3 regions of the Burkholderia sp. APQ4-4ca genome follow, and region 1 is predicted to be linked to each of the others. Evidence: predicted binding sites of a transcription regulator. Region 1 holds the regulator's gene; each other region holds the start of a gene.
What was found. Region 1 encodes FliA, which starts transcription of late flagellar genes. Its sites were predicted from a motif close to CTAAAGTTTNNNNNNNNNNNGCCGNTA; they were not measured.
Positions count from the first base shown of each region.

Region 2: a site for FliA is predicted at 2,837-2,863, ahead of flgK (flagellar hook-associated protein FlgK). Genes of this name have one in related genera too.
Region 3: a site for FliA is predicted at 1,818-1,844, ahead of motA (flagellar motor stator protein MotA). Genes of this name have one in related genera too.

Region 1 is NZ_JBYQCG010000240.1:39,249-43,958, forward strand. It holds gene ahcY (adenosylhomocysteinase) at 1-1,377, opposite strand, end outside; S-adenosyl-L-homocysteine riboswitch at 1,410-1,525, opposite strand; gene AC3IFE_RS31260 (RNA polymerase sigma factor FliA) at 1,637-2,371, opposite strand; gene AC3IFE_RS31265 (nucleotide-binding protein) at 2,394-3,212, opposite strand; gene flhF (flagellar biosynthesis GTPase FlhF) at 3,205-4,710, opposite strand, start outside.
Region 2 is NZ_JBYQCG010000111.1:54,644-59,353, reverse strand. It holds gene flgL (flagellar hook-associated protein FlgL) at 1-757, opposite strand, end outside; gene flgK (flagellar hook-associated protein FlgK) at 780-2,780, opposite strand; gene AC3IFE_RS14110 (flagellar brake protein) at 2,974-3,729, opposite strand; gene flgJ (flagellar assembly peptidoglycan hydrolase FlgJ) at 3,948-4,710, opposite strand, start outside.
Region 3 is NZ_JBYQCG010000215.1:15,116-19,825, forward strand. It holds gene motB (flagellar motor protein MotB) at 1-895, opposite strand, end outside; gene motA (flagellar motor stator protein MotA) at 909-1,769, opposite strand; gene flhC (flagellar transcriptional regulator FlhC) at 1,950-2,504, opposite strand; gene flhD (flagellar transcriptional regulator FlhD) at 2,597-2,917, opposite strand; gene AC3IFE_RS22855 (glycosyltransferase family 4 protein) at 3,581-4,645, shown strand.

The DNA.
Region 1 (4,710 bases):
CACGCCGATGTACGACGCCTGCTCGTCCGACAGCACCGACAGGTTCGCGCCGATGCGCGCAAGGTGCAGGCGCGCGACCTTTTCATCGAGATGCTTCGGCAGCACGTACACCTTGTTCTCGTACTCGTTGCCGCGCACGAACAGCTCGATCTGCGCGAGCGTCTGGTTCGCGAACGAGTTCGACATCACGAACGACGGGTGGCCGGTCGCGCAGCCGAGGTTCACGAGGCGGCCTTCGGCCAGCAGGATCACGCGCTTGCCGTCCGGGAAGATGATGTGGTCGACCTGCGGCTTGATGTTTTCCCACTGGTACTGGCGCGTCGACGCGACGTCGATTTCCGAGTCGAAGTGGCCGATGTTGCAGACGATCGCGTTGTGGCGCATCGCCTTCATGTGATCGTGGTTGATCACGTGGTAGTTGCCGGTCGCCGTCACGAAGATGTCGGCCTTGTCCGCCGCGTATTCCATCGTCACGACGCGGTAGCCTTCCATCGCCGCCTGCAGCGCGCAGATCGGATCGATTTCGGTGACCCACACGGTCGCGCCCAGCCCGCGCAGCGACTGCGCGCAGCCCTTGCCCACGTCGCCGTAGCCCGCGACGACCGCGACCTTGCCCGCGATCATCACGTCGGTCGCGCGCTTGATGCCGTCGACGAGCGATTCGCGGCAGCCGTACAGGTTGTCGAACTTCGACTTCGTGACGGAATCGTTCACGTTGAACGCCGGGAACGGCAGGCGGCCGTCCTTTTCCATCTGGTACAGGCGGTGCACGCCGGTCGTGGTTTCCTCGGTCACGCCCTTGATGTGCGCGAGGCGCTTCGAGTACCAGTTCGCGTCGACGTCGAGGTGCGCCGCGATCGACTTGTACAGCGCGACTTCTTCCTCGTTGGTCGGCTTCGCGATCACCGAACGGTCCTTCTCGGCCTTCGCGCCGAGGATCAGCAGCAGCGTGGCGTCGCCGCCGTCGTCCAGGATCATGTTCGCGAATTCGCCGTTCGGCCATTCGAAGATGCGGTGCGAGAACTCCCAGTATTCGTCGAGCGACTCGCCCTTGAACGCGAACACCGGCGTGCCGGCTTCGACGATCGCGGCCGCCGCGTGATCCTGCGTCGAGAAGATGTTGCACGATGCCCAGCGCACGTCCGCGCCGAGCGCCTTCAGCGTCTCGATCAGCACGCCCGTCTGGATCGTCATGTGCAGCGAACCGGCAATGCGCGCGCCCTTCAGCGGCTGCTGCGCCTTGTATTCGTCGCGGATCTGCACGAGGCCCGGCATTTCGGTCTCGGCGATGTTGAGTTCCTTGCGGCCCCAGCCGGCCAGCGCCATGTCGGCGACGACGTAATCGTGGGAAGCCTTGGAATCGATAATGGCGTTCATCACGCCCTCCTTTCTAAAAAGTTTCTAGATTGGTGACGTGAGCGCCGTTCAGGAAGCGGGGCCGGCGGGAAAATCGCCGCACGGCTGCTTGGTGAAGCTCTCCGAGCCTGGCGGACACTGATGGCCCGTCGCAACGCTCCTCGGAAAACGGAGGGGATTGTAGCAAATCGGCGCGCGAAATGCGCAAGGACGATGCGTAGGCACGAGACGCGCGCGGCGCGGCGCGCGCGGCCGTGGCCAACGGGGCAGGACGCCGGGGTCAGGACTCGGCGCCGACCCACGCCTGTTCGCGCAGCCGCGCGCGCAGGCGCGCGACGGCCTGGCTGTGCAACTGGCACACGCGCGATTCGCTCACCTCGAGCACCGCGCCGATTTCGCGCAGATTCAGGCCCCGTTCGTAGTACAGCGACATCAGCAGCTTCTCGCGCTCCGGCAGCCGCTCGATCGCCTCCACGAGCGCCTCGCGCAGGTGCTCGTCGAGCAGCGCCGACAACGGATCGGCATGATCGACGCGATAACGGTCGAGGAACGGCTCGTCGTCGGCCGCGCGATCGAAATCCTCGTAGTAGATGAGCTGGCTGCCGTGCAGATCCTGCAGCATCCCCTGGTATTCGTCGAGCGGCATGTTCAGGTGCTGCGCGATCTCGGTCTCGGTCGCCGAGCGGCCGAGGTGCTGCTCGACCTGGTGCACCGCGTGCTCGACCTCGCGCGACGTCTTGCGCAGGCTGCGCGGCAGCCAGTCGTTGCTGCGCAGCTCGTCGAGCATCGCGCCGCGGATCCGCTGCGTCGCGTAGGTCTCGAACTGCGCGCCCTGGTCTTCCTTGTAGCGGCCGGCCGCGTCCATCAGGCCGATCATGCCGGCCTGGATCAGATCGTCGAGATCGACGCTCGCCGGCATCTTCGCGACGAGCTGCAGTCCAAGGCGGCGCACGAGCGGCGCATATTGCGCGAGCACGTCGGCCTGGGACATCTTTCCTTGAGCGTTGTACATCATGGCTCCCTCCTTCGGGTGGCGCTCACGCGGCGTGTGCCGCGCCCGCCTCATACGACGGCTTGCCGCCGGCATGGACCGCGCGGCCCGCGCCCGAACCCGGGCGCATCGGCCAGTACAACAGGTCGGCGGCAATCTGCCGGTAGTCGCGCGCGGCAGCCGACGACGGAAACGCGTCGACCACCGCATGCATCAGTTCGCGGGCGTGCTCGACGAGCGGATCGGCGCTCACGCAGCCCGCGTCGGCGATCGACACGGTCAGGTAGCGGCTCGCGACGCCCGCGAGGTTGTCGAAGGCCGTCTTCGCGTCCGCGTGGCTGGCGACCTGATTGGTCAGCACGCGGAACTGCGCGAACGCGTGCGCGAAATGCAGCCGCTTCATGCACGCATACGCCTCGGTGATCGCCTGCGCGGCGACCCGCGTGACGATCAGCACGTCGTGCGCTTCGCGCGCGAGCGCCGACAACGATCCGTCGGCTCCGAGCTGCGCGTCGACGAGGACGATGTCGGCCGGGCCGTCGATGAAGTCGCTCAGTTGCGCGTCGCCGTAGCCGGCGCGCGCGAGCCGCGCGGCGCCGCACAGGCCGAAGCCGGCCGCCACCCGCGTGCGTTCGCCGTCGCGCAGCCACGCGCCGGCGAGCGTCGCGCTGGCCGAATGCACGTCGGCGCGCTCGTCGACGACGAGCACGTCCTTGCCGAGCGACGCGAGCGCCGCCGCGAGGTTCACGACGGTGGACGTGCAGCCGACGCCCGCGGGCCCGCCCGTCACCGCGACGATGCGCGACGCGCGCCCGGCCAGCAGGCGCCGCAGCCCTTCGGCCTGATCGATGATCCGTTTATCCAAATCGCACCTCGTGCAGCTCGGCGGTGGAACGTGCGGTCAGTGCGGAAAGCAGCGTCGGCATGTCCTCGTCTTGCGGCACGAAGGGCGAGCCGTCGCGCGGTACACAGAACGCGCTCTTCAGCAGGAATTTGGTCGATGCGACGTACAGGTTCTCCGGCACCTTCTGGCCGGTCGACACGTAGTGGACCGGCAGCTTGTAGCGAATCACCGTGTCGAGCACGCCGCCGAGGTGAGTCGCCTCGTCGAGCTTCGTGAGGATGCAGCCGGCCAGGTCCGGATGCTCGCCCGCGCTGCGGTACGCCTGCACGACTTCGTTCAGCGTGTCGCCGTGGCTCGTCGCGTTGAGCAGCAGCAGGCGCTGCACGGGCGCGTTCGCGCCGTGCAGCATCGCGATCTGGTCGGACACCGCGCGGTCGCGCTGGCTCATGCCGATCGTGTCGATCAGCACGATGTGCTTGTTGCGCAGCTCGGACAGCGCGAGCGCGAGGTCGCCCGCATCCTTCACCGCGTGAACCGGCACGCCGAGGATCTTGCCGAAGATGCGCAGTTGCTCGTGGCCGCCGATCCGGTAGCTGTCGGTGGTCAGCAGCGCGACCTTGCTCGCGCCGAAGCGCATCACGCAGCGCGCGGCCAGCTTCGCGGTGGTGGTCGTCTTGCCGACGCCCGTCGGGCCCATCAGGGCGAACACGCCGCCGCGCTCCATCAGCGCGTCCTCGCTGTCCAGCACCGGCAGGTTCGACGCGAGCACCGACTGCGCCCATTCGGCGGCCTGCTCGAAGGTCTGCGCGCCGTCGCCGGCCGGCAGGTTGTCGACCAGCATCCGCACGAGCTGCGCGGAGAAGCCGGCCGCGAACAGGTGCTTCGTCAGCGCGCCGTGGACGGGGCCGCGACGCTGGCGGTCGTGCCACATCAGGCTGTCGAACTGCTCTTCCATCATTCCGCGCAGCTCGCCCAGCTCCTGCATCACCGTGTCGTTGACGATCCGCTCGATGCGCGACTTCACCGCATCGGCCACCACGGCGGCCGTGTCGGCGGACAGGTGCGTGCGTTCCGTCGCCCTGGCGCCGTATGCGGCGCCCGTGTCGGCTGCGCGCTTCGCAGAGGCCGACGCTCCGGCGGCCGGCGACCGGCGTTCGGCGTCGCGCACGATGTCGCGCGCCCAGTCGGGCGGCGTCGCGCGGGCGGCGGCTTGCGGCGCGGGCGCGCTCGCCTGCGGCTCGGCAGACGCCTGCGCACGGGCAATCAGCGCGTCGCGCTGCTGCGTCAGGCGCTTCGCGTGCTCGACGAGCCACGGTGCGGGTTCGGAAGCAGGCGCGGACGATCCGGCGGCCGGCATGCCTGCCGCGGCGGATGCGGCGCTCGACGGCGCTGCCGCCGCGGGCGCGTCCGCATCGATCGGCGCCGCGTGCGCATCCGCGTCTTGCATGTCGGCGCTCGCGCCGAACACGGACGAGAACACGTCCGGCAGCCCGCCTTCGCCCGCCGCATACGGATTGAC
Region 2 (4,710 bases), on a different contig from region 1:
GCGCGGGCGTCGTGGTCGGCGGCTTGGCCGAGCTGTCGGTCACCGTGTAGGTCGGCGCGGCGGGCGTGCCGCCGAACGTGATCGTGAAATGGTGATCGTTGGTCGCGGCGGACGGGTCCGTCACCGTCACCGCGCCGATCGCGCCGGTGCCGACGTTGCCGGCGCCGGCCGACGGAACCTGCGCGCTGCCGAGCGACGGCACGGACATGAACACCGCCGAACCGGTGTCGCCCTGCGACACGCTGCTCGAATCGGCGATCTGCACCTGGCGCGTGCCCGAGTCGCCGACGTAGCTGATGCTGCCGTTCGGGCTGGCCGTGAACGGCGCCGTCGAATTGTTCAGGCCGGCGAACAGGTAATTGCCGGCACCGTCGTTCGAGTTCGCGAGCGTCACCAGCTGGTCGCGATAGCCTTGCAGCTGCGTCGCGAGCGCCGAGCGGTCGCTGTCGGCCAGCGAGCCGTCGCCGGCACGCACGAGCAGCGTCTGCACGCCGGTCAGCACGCTGCTCACGCTCTGCAGCGCCTGGTCCTCGGCCTGCAGCGACGCGAGCGCGGTCGTCTGGTTGGTCGCGTACTGCGACAGCGTCGCCGACGTCATCGACAGCTGCACGGCCTGCGCCGCGCCGACCGGGTTGTCGGCCGGCGTCTGCAGGCTCGTGCCGCTCGAAATCTGCTGGTACAGCTGTGCGAGCTGCGCCTGCTGATCGTTCATCTGTGAAACGTTCAGCTGGAAGAACTGGGCGCTGGAAATTCGCATCGCTTCTATTCCTCGAATCCGGTCAGTTGAACAGGCCGAGCACGGTCTGGAACAGCGTCGCCGCCGTCTGGATCACTTTCGCGTTCGCCTGGTAAAGCTGCTGGTACTGCATCAGGTTCGCCGCTTCCTCGTTCTGGTTCACGCCCGACACCGACTGCTGCGCGGTCGTGATCTGGCCGACGAGCGAGGTCTGCGCGGCGCTCGACGACTTCAGCTGGCTCGCCGTGTTGCCGATCGCGTTCACGTAGTTCGCATACGCGCCGGTCAGCGTCGTCGTGCCGCCGCCGAGCGCCTTCGCGGTGACGAGCTGCGACAACGCTTGTGCGTTGGAGCCGTCGCTCGTGCCGCCCGCGTACGGTCCGATCGTGAACGTGTCGCCATCCGACGGCGCGCCGGACAGCGTGACGGTCACGCCGTTCATCACGCCCGCCGGAGCCGGCTGCGTGGTGCTGTTGATCGTCAGCTTCGCGCCGGCCGTCGCGTTGTACGGCACGCTGTCGGTCGGGCTCGTGATCGTCACCGAGGTCGGCGGGGTGCCCGCGATCGTCACCGTGGTGCCGGCCGGGAAGCCCGACAGCGACTGCGACGCCGCGTCGTAGGTCAGCTTGGTCGGCGTCGTCGGCACCTGGTAGCCGGCGCTCACCGCGCCCTGCGTGATCTTTGCCGTGCCGATGTTGGTTTTCGATGCCGCAGCGACCACCGGCGACGCGGCCGCGATCGCCGAGCCGCTCGTGGTCGCGAGGCCGAAGCCGGTCAGCGCGCCGCGCGTCGGCAGCACGGTGAACTGGTCGCCGGCATTCATCGCGCCGGACGAGAACGAGAAGTTCAGCCCGCCGAGCGAGACCGGCATCGGACCGGCCTTCTGGTCGACCACCGACCCGCTCGCGCGGTCGGTCAGCGTGTAGTTCGTGCCGTCGTACGACAGCGTGTAGTCGCTCGTCGTCGGCTGCGACGCACTGGCGAACGACACGGACAGCGACGCGTTGCCGGTGTTGCCCTGATTCGAATAGACGGTCGGGTTCGTCACCGTGAACAGGTCGCCGCCCGGCTTGCCCGCCAGATCGACGCCGAGCGCGTTCTGCGCGTTGACCTGCGCGGCGAAGCTGGTCGCGAGCGCGCCGAGCTGCGCCTGGGCCGGGTCGAGCGTCTGACGGCGGAACGCGAGCAGGCCGCCGAGCGTGCCGCCCGACAGCGACGCATCCGGCAGCGCCTGGTCCGGCCCCTGCGGATTCGCGCCGGCGATGCCCTGCGACACGACGGTGAGCTCGCTCGGATCGGACGGCGACGTGACGGTCGCAAGCTGGTAGCTCTTGTCGGCGACGACGAGCGGCTGGCCGCCCGCGAGGAATACGCTGTAGCCGCTGTCGTTGCGCACGACCTGCACGCCGGCGAGGGACGACAGGTTCGACACCGCGAGATCGCGCTGGTCCATCAGCTGGTTCGGCGGCTGCCCCTGGCTGCTCGCCGCCGAGATCTGCTGGTTCAGCTGCGCGATCTGCGCGGTGTACGTATTGATCTGCGACACGGTGCTGGTGAGCTGCGTGTTCACGCTCTGGCGCAACGCGTCGTATTGCTGGCCCGCCGCCTTCAGCTGGTCGCCGAGAATCTGCGCGTTGCTGATCGCGGTCTGCCGCACCGACGGATCGGACGCATTGTTCGCGACGTTCTGCAGCCCGGTGAAATAGCTCGTGATCGCGGTCGAGATGCCGGCCGTCGGGCTGCCGACGTAGTTGTTCAGCTGCGCGACGAGCGAATACCACGTCGACAGCGCGCCGCCCTGCGTCTGCGCGCCGTTCAGCTGGTCGCTCAGGTACTGGCTGTACTGCCGCTGCACGGTGACGGTGTTCACGCCCTGCGGCATGTAGCCGCTGCTGGTGTACTGCCCGCTCGCCTCGGCATAGACCGGGCGTTCGACCGAATAGCCCGGCGTCGCCGCGTTGCTGATGTTCTGGCCGGTCGTCGTGAGGCCCCAGAGCGCGGCATTCAGGCCGCTGACGCCGAGGTTCATGAGTGTGTTGGACATGCGCGATCCTGATGAGCCGGCCGCGCTGCGGCCGCCGGGTTGCGTGACTCCCGGTATAACGGCCGCGGATTGAAAAAATTGAGGAAAAAATGCACGCGCGGCGCACGGGCGTGCGTCGCCGCTGGAAGCGCCCGGCGCAAGGCGCCGGCGGTGCTGCGCGGGCGGCCCGCGGGGGGCGCCGGCCGGATGCGCGTCAGGCCCGCGCGAGCGAGCGGCGCTTCATTTCGAGCTGCGTGATCAGCCGTTGCAGCGTGTTCTCCGCGCTGCCCGGCAGCGACATGTAGCGAAAGCCGAGCTGGTAGCGGCGCGACCCGTTCGGCATCTGCGTCGAACGCTGCGACACCAGCTGCAGGTCGAGCGACAGCTTGCCGTGGCCGGTCAGCTCGAGCTCGACGTCCGGCAGCAGCGTGCCGACCTCGAGCGCCTCGACGCGCTCATCCGCCGTGCGCAGCCCCACGCCGCCGAGCGACAGGTTGTGCACCTCGAACAGGAAGCTTTCGCCGTCCGGCAGCTTGCCGCGGCACAGGAACGGATCGACGATCGGCGCGTCGACGCGGAAATATTCGCGGCGCTGGATGCACACCAGCACGTCGGGGAAATCGGCGACGAACGCGGGCAGCCCCTCGTAGCGCGTCTCGCGCGGCGTGCCCGTGGTGAATTCGACGCGCACGCCCTCCGGCGCGGCCGCGAACGTGCAGTGCGACGCGCCGAGGATGCCGGCGTTCTGCTCGGACAGCGCGCCCCAGTCGAACGTGAACGTCCGCGCGCCGACGTCGACCTCGAGCAGACGCGTGACGAGCTGGCCGCCCGGGTACTGGACCGTCAGGAAATCGCCGCGGTTCACCAGGTTGCGCAACTGCACGCCGATTTCCAGCGGATTGCGGCGGGCATAGTCGGGCCCGGAGTGGCCTGCATCCAGGCTGGGGTCCGTCGACGTTTCGATATTCATGGCTAGCCGGTCTTTCTTGTCATGGGCGCCCGGGGCAACCGGTGCGCAATAAAACCGGGCCAGAACGGGGGCCCGGTCGCAGGTCTCTCACACTTAGCGGCAGTGCTGACCGAAAGTTTAGATCGAAACGGCGATTTATTTCTCGCAAACGTTGAAACCGCGCGCGGCAAGGTGCCGGGCGCGGTCCGAGGGGGGCCAACCGGTGGCGGGCGCGGCCGTCAGCCGATCTGCTGCATGATCGAGATCAGCTTTTTCGCGTAATTCGGGTCGGTGGCGTAGCCGGCCTTCTGCATCCCGTGCGCGAAGCCTTCGACGCTGCGGCTCGCGCTCAGCACGCCCGCGTAGCGCGGGTTGTTCTTCAGCAGGTTCGCGTAATCGGTCATCGCGTGCTCGTACGAGTCGTACGCACGGAACTTCGCGACCACGCGGCGCGGCGTGCCGTTCACGTATTCGGTGGTCAGCGCCGACACGGTGCGGCCGGTCCAGCCCTTGTTCGCCTTGATGCCGAACACGTTGTAGCTGGTCGAGCCGTCCGTCGCGCGGATCTCGCGCTTGCCCCAGCCCGATTCGAGCGCGGCCTGGCCGACGATGAAACGCGCCGGGATGCCGGTCGTCGCACTGGCCGCCTGCGCGGGGCCCGCGAGCCGGTCGACGAACGCGTCCGCGCCCTGCACGCCGCGCGCGCCCTTGAGCGGCGGCGTCAGCGCGCTGTCGGCCGAGTAGCCGCGCGCGCCGGCAAGGCCGCCGTTGTTCGCCGCGTTCGCATAGGCCTTCGCCATCGCGTTCATCGCGGCGAGGCTGCCTTCGTTGCCGGCCGTGCCGAGGCCGCCGGCGCCCATGCCGCCCGCGCCGACGTCGGCCGCCGTGTCGCTGCCCGCGCCGGCGCCCGCATTGCGCAGCAACTGCTTCATCAGCGCATCGGCGACGCCGATTCCGTGCTTCGACATCTGCTGCGCGAGCTGCTGGTCGAGCATCGACGTG
Region 3 (4,710 bases), on a different contig from region 1:
CGTCGTCGCGCATCAGCGCTTCTTCGGATTTGCGATTCAGCACGATCACGCTGATCCGGCGGTTTTCCGGATCGAGCGGATCGGCCTTGTTCAGGTTCTGCGTCGACGCGAGGCCCAGCACGCGCAGCACTTTCGCCTCGTCCATGCCGCCGGAGATCAGCTCGCGGCGCGATGCGTTCGCGCGATCGGCCGACAACTCCCAGTTGCTGTAGCCGCCCTCGCCGCCCGCGTACGGCACGGCGTCGGTGTGGCCCTGGACGATGATCCGGTTCGGCACGTCGTTCAGCGTCTTGCCGATCTCGCGCAGGATGTCGCGCATGTACGGCTCGACGTGGTCGCTCGACATCGCGAACATCGGCCGCTTCTGCGAATCGACGATCTCGATGCGCAGCCCCATCAGCGTCGAATCGATGCGGATCTGCTGCTTGAACTGGCGCAGCGTCGGATTGGCCTCGATCGCGGCCATCAGCTTGATCTGCAGGTCGTGCAGGCGCGTCTGCTCGAGCCGGTCCTGCGCGCCCTGCGCCTGCGACCGGGAATGCTCGTCGCCCGCCTTCGCGAGGCGCTCGGCGAGCGGCGTCGTGCCGTCGGTGCGGCGCAGCGTGCCGGCATCCGTGCTCGACAGGTCGCGGCCGCCGCCGTTGACGATGCTGGAATCCTGCGAGCTGCGGTCGCCGCTGCCGAGAATCGCGGCCTTCAGCGGCATGTTGAAGTATTCGGCGATCCCCTTCAGCTGCACCGGCGTGACGGAACTCAGCAGCCACATCAGCAGGAAGAACGCCATCATCGCGGTCATGAAGTCCGCGTACGCGAGCTTCCATGCGCCGCCGTGGTGGCCCTTCTTCGCCGGGGCCACCCGCTTGACGACGATTGCGCGATCCTTGCTCTTGCTCATCGGTCGCTCCGCCTCACTTGGTCTTCACGCGGCGCACGTGTTCTTCGAGCTCGGAGAACGACGGACGCTCGGTCGAGAACAGCACCTTGCGGCCGAACTCGACCGCGATCGCCGGCGCATAGCCGTTCAGCGTCGCGAGGATCGTCACCTTGATGCACTGGAACATCTTGGTCGACTCGGCCACGCGCTGTTCCGCGAGGCTCGCGAGCGGCCCGATCAGCCCGTACGACAGCAGGATCCCGAGGAACGTGCCGACCAGCGCCTGCGCGATCATCGCGCCGAGCACCGCGGGCGGCTTGTCGGCCGAGGCCATCGTATGCACGACGCCCATCACGGCCGCGACGATCCCGAACGCCGGCATCGCGTCGCCGACGCGCATCAGCGCGTGCGCCGGGCCTTCGCCTTCCGTGTGATGCGTCTCGATCTCCTCGTCCATCAGGCTTTCGATCTCGAACGCGTTCATGTTGCCGCCCACCATCAGGCGCAGGTAGTCGGTCAGGAATTCGACGATGTGGTGATCGGCGAGGATCTTCGGGTATTGCGTGAAGATCGGGCTCTTTTCCGGATCGTCGATGTCGGCCTCGAGCGTCAGCGTGCCTTCCTTGCGTGCCTTCGCGAGCAGCACGTAAAGCAGCGCCATCAGCTCCATGTAGACGTCCTTCGTGTATTTCGAGCCCTTGAAGAGCGTCGGCAGGACGCGCAGCGTCGCCTTGATGGTCTTGACGCCGTTGCCGAGGATGAACGCGCCGACGCCGGCGCCCACGATCATCAGGATCTCGATGGGCTGGACCAAGGCGCCCAGATGCCCGCCTGCCAGCGCATAACCGCCGAAGACGGACAACAGCGTCACGAGTGTTCCCACGATAATCAGCACTGCCTGTCCCTCACGAAAGACCGGCGGGAAGACCGCCGTTAAACAGGTTTACGGCAGTCGGCAGGAAAACTTTCGCGGCCGCCCGGCGGTAGCCCGACGGTGTTTACCAGCAGTGCGCGGACGATTCGCGCGGCCCGCGGACGTCGCTCGCGGCCCGTCCGGCCTTGCCCGGCCCGGCGCTCAGGCCACGGCGGCGGCCAGTTCGGCGCGCGCGGCGGCGGCCTTGCGGGTCTTGCCGGCGCGCGACGGCGGCTGGCACAGGCCGCACACGAAACCTTGATGCGGATCATGCGCATGCGCGACGAAGTGGCCGCCGCAGCGCGTGCAGGGCGTCATCTGCAGCATCCCCGAATCGAAGAAGCGCACCAGCGTCCACGCCCGCGTGAGGCTCAGCGCGGCCTCGTCGCCAGACAGGTTCACGTGCTCCAGATAGAGCCGGTACGCCTTCACGATCGACTGGATCGGGTCGCAGCGGCCGTGGTCCTGCATGAACCGGTACATGTTGTAGAACAGCGACGAGTGGATGTTCGGCTGCCACGTCATGAACCAGTCGGTCGAGAACGGCAGCATCCCCTTCGGCGGCGACACGCCCTTCAGTTCCTTGTACAGCTTGATCAGACGGTCCCGCGACAGGCTCGTCTCCGCCTCCAGCAGCTGCAGCCGGGCGCCCAGTTCGATGAGTTCGATGGCGAGGGTGATTTCCTTCACCTCGATCACGACGCTTTTGCTTGCCATGGTGATAACCGTCCGCTTGACGTTGTGCGAATGAATGGCCAATACGCTGCCGGCCGGCGCGGCACGCCGGGACGAACGCAAGGCGGGATGGATCAGCGGACGCCTTCGACCTGCTGCCCGGCCATCAGGATGGCCGAGTGGGCGTGCGCGACGACATCGCTGCGGCCCTTGTCGGCGAGCGACGACAGCAGCGCGTGATCATCGAAGCGGAAGCGGCACAGCATCTGGTTCGACGCGGCCAGCTTCACGGTCTGCGCGAGCGTGAGGTTGGCGAGCACGTCGGCCAGTTCCTGGGAAATGCCCATGCGAAACATGCCCATCGCCTTGTCTTCCCGCAGCAGTCGCTGCGCGAGGAGGAGATACGACAGGTTAACCTCTTTGATCTCACTGAGCATTTCACTGGTGGCGCTCATGATTCCCCCGTTAAAAAACTGTGCTTTGGCCAATCATGTTATGAAAACGTTTGCTCGATCAGCGCGCACTGGGCGCTCAGTCGGCTCGTTTATAGTCTTACAGGGCGAATTTTGGCCAAACGGGATTTATGTCGGTATCAGCGAAGTGGCGTATGCCGTGCAGGATTTGTCTGTAAACCGTGTAGGAATTTTTCCGACAAGGCGAATTGAAAGGAACGGTCGGAAAACGGATTGCAACGCGGATTCGGTTGCGAGGGGCGCCGATGGCCGCCGCGCCGGGAGCGGAAGGCTTGCCGGCAAGGCGCCGGCAATCGGGTCGGTAAAAATTATAGTGCTTTTTCACGATAGCGCAACAATAGTTATGGCTGTCGCGCTTCATGATTCCGTGCCCTTTTTCTCGGGGTTTTCGCGTATTTCATCGTGTAACAAGCCTTAAGTGTTTGAAAAAACACTCGAACCCCTCAGGGCGATATCGATAATGGACTCCAATGGGCGGCGGCGCGAGCCGTGCCGGCCCGCCCCGCAGCTTGCCGCCGGCGCTCCGCGCACCCCGCCCAGGGCCCGGCCACGTATCGCGAACCGCGTGCGTCGGCAAGTTCCGCAACCTTGTACGGGATCCGCATCGGCGCCGCCGCGCGCTCGGATCGACACAGGAGAACATCCATGCGAATTGCCCAGATCGCGCCGCTTTACGAAGCCGTCCCGCCGAAACTCTACGGCGGCACCGAGCGTGTCGTGTCCTACCTCACCGAGGCGCTCGTCGAACTCGGCCATGACGTGACGCTGTTCGCCAGCGGCGACTCGGTTACGTCGGCCCGTCTCGAGGCGGCCTGGCCGCGCGCGCTGCGGCTCGACCCGTCGATTCGCGATTCGATGGCGCCCCATATGCGGCTCCTCGAGCAGGTCGCCCGGGTCGCGCACGAATTCGACGTGCTGCACTTCCACCTCGACTACCTGCCGTTCCCGCTGATGTCGCGCCTCGACACGCCGTACGTGACGACGCTGCACGGCCGCCTCGACCTGCCGGAGCTGCAGCCGGTGTTCGACGCGTTCCCGAATTCGCCGGTCGTGTCGATCTCGAACAACCAGCGCAAGCCGCTGCCGCAAGCCGCGTGGGCCGGCACCGTCTACCACGGGCTGCCCGACACGCTGCTCACGCCGCGGCCGGACGTGAAGCCCGAATACCTCGCGTTCCTCGGCCGGATCTGTCCCGAAAAGCGTGTCGACACCGCGATCCGGATCGCCGCGCAAAGCGGGCTGCCGCTGAAGATCGCCGCGAAGGTCGACAAGGCCGACGCCGACTACTTCAAGGAAGTGATCGAGCCGCTGCTCGACCAGGCGCATGTCGAATTCATCGGCGAGATCAACGAAGCGCAAAAGCCGGCGTTCCTGTCCGGCGCGAAGGCGCTGCTGTTCCCGATCGACTGGCCGGAGCCGTTCGGCCTGGTGATGATCGAGGCGATGGCGTGCGGCACGCCGGTCGTCGCGTTCAACCGCGGCTCGGTGCCGGAAGTGATCGAGGACGGCGTGACCGGCTTCATCGTCGAGGACGTGCAGGGCGCGGTCGGCGCGCTGCACCGGATCGACAGCCTGTCGCGCACCGCGATCCGCGAGCGTTTCGACACGCGCTTCAGCTCGAAGGCCATGGCGCAGCGTTACGTCGAGACCTACGAATCGCTTTGCGCGGCCACCAAGCAACCGGCATTGCGCCGGGTCGCGGGCGCCTGACACGGAAATCCGCGCGGAAATACGTCGTAAATCCGCGCGAAAATCGACACGCAAAACAAAAGAGC